One region of the Simplicispira piscis genome, then DNA from elsewhere that is predicted to be linked to it. Evidence: predicted binding sites of a transcription regulator. Region 1 holds the regulator's gene; the other holds the start of a gene.
The links. The regulator FNR, encoded in region 1, switches genes on or off when oxygen is low (the NO sensors DNR and NnrR bind a similar motif). The targets are predictions, from matches to a motif close to TTGATNNNNATCAA.

Region 1 (2,932 bases):
CTATGCCGCGCTTGTCCTGCTTGGCCCCGTCGTTGTCGGAGTCGTGTACCAGGGCGTTGAGGCGCAGTGCGGCGTTCTCGCCGGTCTTGAAGTTGAAGTCACCGGTGAGGCGGTTTTCCTTGCCGGTGCCCAGGGTGTACGAGACTTCGTGCTGGTCGATCAGCAAAGGCGCCTTGTTGACCTGGTTGACCACGCCGCCGGTCGAGCCCTTGCCAAACAACATGGAGGCCGAGCCCTTGAGCACTTCGACGCGGTCGAGGTTGAAGGTGTCGCGCTCGTACAGTGGCGCATCCTTCATGCCATCGGTGTAGATGTCCCCCGCCTGGCCGAGCGAGAACCCGCGCAGGCGCACGTCTTCCTCACCCGTTTCGCCGGACTGGAAGGTCACGCCCGCCGTGGTGCGCAGCACTTCGCGGAAGTCATCCTGGTTGCGGTCGTTCATCAACTTTTCGGTGAATACGGTGACCGATTGCGGGATGTCGCGGATGTCCTGATTTCCCTTGCCCACGGTGGTTTTCTTCACCCGCACGGTGTCCTTGCTCTGGATCTCCGCCGTGTCTTTCACGGTCACCGTGGACAGGGTGGCCGCGTTATCGGTGGTTTGGGCCCAACTGCCCATGGACGCTGCGAGCATCAGTGCGCCCAGCGGAATCAGGGCCTTTTCAGCGGCAGGGGAATATGCGTTGTGCAAAAGCGTTGCGGAACGCTGCTGCGTGGGTTTCTTTGCCAAAGTGGCCTCCGTTGGTTGGAAATGCAATGGACACCGCAGAAGGTGTCGCCAAGGTGGAGCGCTAGGCAGTGGCTGGCAAAGGCGTGGCTGTGCGGGTATCGCGCACAAGGATGTTAAATCAAACAATAGTCATTATCATTCGTGTTGATGTATTTTCGCCACAGGATCAGATCAAACAGACGAAAAAAAGCCGGCAAAGCCGGCTTTGGGGAGCGCAGTCGCTCGTTATTTCACGTGCTTGCCAATCAGGCCGGCCATTTCGAACATGGACACCTGGGGTTTGCCAAAGATTTCCTTGAGCTTGGCATCGGCATTGATCATGCGTTTGTTGGCGGCGTCCTGCAGGTTGTTGGCCTTGATGTAGACCCACAGCTTGCTGATGACCTCGGTGCGTGGCAGCGGTGCTGCACCCACGACAGCCGCCAGGGCGGGGCTGGGCGTCAGGGCTTTCATGAACGCGGCGTTAGGGGTGCGCTTCTTGGCGGGAGCAGCGGTCTTGGCAGCAGCGGCTGGTGTGGCCGGGGCTTTTTTTGCAGTTGCCATGTTGGGAATTTCCTTGTTGGGATGGGTCAATGCACCAGCGAAAACCTGCTTTTCCACTGGCATACGGAATGCTACTGGTAAAAAATCGGCTTTCCAAGCGGGTTCAGGGTTTTTTTGCTTCGCCATGTTGCAGCATTGCGATGGCGACGCTCTTGTGGGCGCGCTAGTGACAGGCTTGCTGGCTATTGACGATGCGTTTGAGGGCATCGGGGCTCAAAATACGCACATGGCGCTGCTTGACCTCGACAATGCCTTCTTCCACAAATTTTGAGAAAGTGCGGCTCACGGTCTCAAGTTTCAGGCCCAGGTAGCTGCCGATTTCTTCGCGCGTCATGCGCAGCACCAACTCTGACTGCGAGAACCCGCGTGCATGCAGGCGCTGCACCAGGTTGAGCAAAAAGGCGGCCAATCGCTCTTCAGCGCGCATGCTGCCCAGCAGCAACATGACGCCGTGCTCACGCACGATCTCGCGGCTCATGATTTTGTGCACGTGGTGCTGCAGGGCGTTGACTTCGCGCGACAGTTCTTCAATGCGGTCGAAGGGCATGACGCAGACTTCGGCGTCTTCGAGGGCCACTGCATCGCAGGTATGGTGGTCGTTGACGATGCCGTCCAGGCCGATGATCTCGCCGGCCATTTGAAAGCCTGTGACCTGGTCGCGCCCGTCCTCGGTCGCTACGCAGGTCTTGAAGAAGCCTGTGCGGATGGCAAACAGCGAGGTGAACTGTTCGCCATTGCGGAACAGCGTGGTGCCACGCTTGATCTTTCGCCGTACCGCCACGACATCGTCAATGCGCTTGAGTTGTTCGTCGTTCAGACCCACCGGCATGCACAATTCACGCAAATTGCAGTTCGAACACGCAACCTTGAACGCCTGGGGTGTCATGTGAACGGGTACCTGTCCGGTTTCAGACAGAGCGCCCGACGACTCGTCGGCATGGGATGCGGGGACGATGGAGATGCGGGTTGGGGCTGACATAAGTCAAATTATCACCCATTCTGCATTTTTGCCAGAACAGAGCCAGTAGCTCCAACAGGTGCTTGACCAAAATCAAGATTCGAACCGCTAATCTGGGGCACATTAGAAAAGCCAGCTAGGAACCTAAATGACTGTTGTAACCCCTGAATTGCTCACCCGGTTTGATGTATCGGGACCCCGTTACACCTCGTACCCCACCGCTGACCGCTTTGTTGATGCCTTCGGTGAGGACGAATACGTGCTGGCCCTGCAGCAGCGCAGGCAAAGCGCCGTGGGCAAGGCCTTGCCCTTGTCGGTGTACGTTCACATCCCGTTTTGCGAGTCGCTGTGCTATTACTGCGCCTGCAACAAGATCATTACCAAGCACCATGATCGTGCTGATGTGTATCTGCGCTATTTGAACCGCGAGATTGAGTTACACACGGCGCACTGCGGCGTGGGCCAGGTGGTCAGCCAGATCCACTTGGGTGGCGGCACGCCCACCTTTCTCTCCGATGAGGGGCTGCGTGACCTCATGGGCATGCTGCGCAACCATTTCACTTTGGTGCCCGGCGGTGAATATTCGATCGAGGTCGACCCCCGTACCGTGGATGCAGATCGGCTGGCCCTGCTGCACGAACTGGGATTCAACCGCCTGAGCTTCGGTGTGCAGGATTTCGACCCCGAAGTGCAGAAAGCCG
Region 2 (2,932 bases), on a different contig from region 1:
CCCCGAGCAAGCCATTCTGGGCCTGCGCAAACACCTGGGCCTGTTCGCCAACTTCCGCCCCGCCATTTGTTATGAGCAGCTGGTCAACGCCTCCAGCCTCAAGCCCGAGCTGATCTCCGGCCTGGACATCCTCATCATCCGCGAGCTGACGGGTGACATCTACTTTGGCCAGCCGCGTGGTCGCCGCGTGGCCACCGATGGCCACTTCCCCGGTGCCGAAGAAGCGTTTGACACCATGCGTTACAGCCGCCCCGAGATCGAGCGCATCGCCCACGTCGCCTTCCAGGCCGCCCGCAAGCGGAGCAAAAAGGTCACCAGCGTCGACAAGGCCAACGTGCTGGAAACCTTCCAGTTCTGGAAAGATGTTGTCACCGACGTGCACAAGGAATACCCCGACGTCGAGCTGCAGCACATGTACGTGGACAACGCCGCCATGCAGCTGGTCAAGGCCCCCAAGGCGTTTGACGTGGTGGTGACCGGCAACATGTTCGGCGACATCCTCAGCGACGAAGCCTCGATGCTCACCGGCTCCATCGGCATGCTGCCTTCGGCCAGCCTGAACAGCAAAAACCAGGGCCTGTACGAACCCAGCCACGGCAGCGCCCCCGACATCGCGGGCAAAGGCGTGGCCAACCCGCTGGCCACCATCTTGAGCGCCGCCATGATGCTGCGCTTCAGCCTGAACCAGGAAGAAGCCGCCCAGCGCATCGAGGCGGCCGTGCAAAAGGTACTGGCACAGGGGCTGCGCACGCCGGATATTTACAGCGCGGGCACCACCAAGGTGGGGACTGCGGAGATGGGCGATGCCGTGGTGCGAGCGCTCGCTTAAAAGAAAAGCAGCAGGGCCACAACGCTCAAAAGGGCAACCTCGGGTTGCCCTTTTTCATTGCCCAAAGCATCGATAGCGCACGACACACTGCGGCCCGAGGCGCGCCTGCTAACTAACGCACGATGGGATCGATTTTTGCCGTGGGCAACTGGTACGCCCGGTCATCAAACAGATCGACGCCACACATCAGGTTTTCGATCCAGTCGAAAAACTGGCTGATAGCCTTCGGGCCCTGGATGGGCGCCCCATGCTGCGGCACCAGCATGGAAATATCGAGCTGGCGCACCATGCGCACCCAGAGACGCAGGATTTTGTTGGACACCATGTAACGGCGATGGAAACCCTCCATGCGCGGAATGTGCGGCGTCAAATCCGTCACCGGAACCCGCGCCTCTGTGCCCGAGGTCATCGAAACCCCCAGGTCGCCCGTGAACAAGATACGGCTGACCGGATCGTAGAAATGGAAATTGCCTTCAGAGTGCATGAAGTGCGCCGGCAGCAATACGAGGCTATGTCGGCCCAAAGGAAGGTGACCGCCGCCATCGGGCACGCCAATCACCCGGCCCTCGGTTTTGCCAACCTTGGTGAAATGGGGCACGAAGCGCTCCCACACGCGCGAGATGACCAGCGTGGCCCTGGTGCTGGTCAACCAACGGTCGAGCGACGCGATGATGTCCGGATCGGCATGCGAAGCGAGCAGGTACGAGAGCTTTTGCGGCGGGAAATGCTTTGACATGCCGATGAACAACTCGTTGTAAGCCAGGTTGCCGCCCGGGTCGATGATGGCGCCGGTATCGCCATCCACAATCAAAAATTGGTTCGCTTGTACTGCTTGGCCGTCTTCTTCGACAAGGTCGGAAAACATCAAGCAAGCGTGGTCTTTATCACGGTAGAGTTCTAGAGGTCCAAGAGCCATTTGGGGATTCGCACTGAAAACAATAATGTAATGTTTCTAGTAGGGTCTTTCTTGATTCCAGTCAAGACTCATTGGATTGGCCCGTCTTCGCGTTGCCCGTCGCCGCGTTTTGCGAACGCTGGTCCTGGAAGACGGAAGATTCCTTCCAGTACAATCGCAACCCATGCTCGCCGCCCACCCGTTCGCCCCGAACCTCGCACCCTCCGCCTTGGCCGGTGCGGCTGCGCGCGCAAGCACCACCAAAACCACGACCATTAAGGGCTGATCCAGCTCCGGTTCGTCGTGCGCCCTCCCTGGCCAGACGAGCCGGGGGTAAACAGTCTGGTCTGGCACTGTTTTTACTTTGAAAGGGCGTTGAAATGAGTAAGTTGGTAGGGTTGGTTGGCTGGCGCGGCATGGTTGGCTCGGTCTTGATGGACCGCATGGCGCAAGAGAAGGACTTCGATCTGATCGAGCCCTTGTTCTTCTCCACCTCAAACGCCGGCGGCAAGGCGCCCGCCCAGGCAAAGAACGAAACCACGCTGCAGGATGCGTTCAACATCGACGCATTGAAGCGCTGCGACATCATCATCACCGCACAGGGCGGCGACTACACCACCGAAGTGTTCCCCAAGCTGCGCGCTGCGGGCTGGAACGGGCACTGGATCGACGCCGCCTCGACCTTGCGCATGAACGGCGACGCCGTCATCGTGCTCGACCCGGTCAACATGCCCGTCATCAAGGACGCGCTGGCCAAGGGTGGCAAGAACTGGGTGGGCGGCAACTGCACCGTGAGCTGCATGCTGATGGGCGTGGGCGCACTGTACAAGGCAGGCTTGGTGGAGTGGATGAGCACGCAAACCTACCAGGCCGCCAGCGGCGGCGGCGCGCAGCACATGCGCGAGTTGCTCACGCAATACGGCACGCTGAACGCCGAGGTAAAGGCACTGCTGGACGACCCCAAGAGCGCCATCCTGGAGATCGACCGCAAGGTCATCGCCAAGCAACGCGCCCTGACCGGGCTTGAGACCGCCAACTTCGGCGTGCCCCTGGGCGGCAGCCTGATTCCTTGGATCGACAAGGACCTGGGCCTCGGCCACGCACAAGACGAGCCGGGCTGGGGCATGTCCAAGGAAGAATGGAAAGGCATGGCCGAAACCAACAAGATTCTGGGCATGGGTGAGGGGTTTGGCTCGGCCGCCATTCCG

Region 2: a site for FNR is predicted at 1,797-1,810, ahead of ACYVOC_RS10960 (oxygen-binding di-iron domain-containing protein). Genes of this name have one in related genera too.

The regions. Positions count from the first base shown of each region.
Region 1 is NZ_BAAGQN010000027.1:21,959-24,890, reverse strand. Features, by position in the region: gene ACYVOC_RS16915 (TonB-dependent receptor) at 1-730, opposite strand, end outside; gene ACYVOC_RS16910 (SWIB/MDM2 domain-containing protein) at 956-1,273, opposite strand; gene fnr (fumarate/nitrate reduction transcriptional regulator Fnr) at 1,437-2,159, opposite strand; gene hemN (oxygen-independent coproporphyrinogen III oxidase) at 2,380-2,932, shown strand, end outside.
Region 2 is NZ_BAAGQN010000015.1:263,188-266,119, forward strand. Features, by position in the region: gene leuB (3-isopropylmalate dehydrogenase) at 1-829, shown strand, start outside; gene ACYVOC_RS10960 (oxygen-binding di-iron domain-containing protein) at 942-1,745, opposite strand; gene asd (aspartate-semialdehyde dehydrogenase) at 2,105-2,932, shown strand, end outside.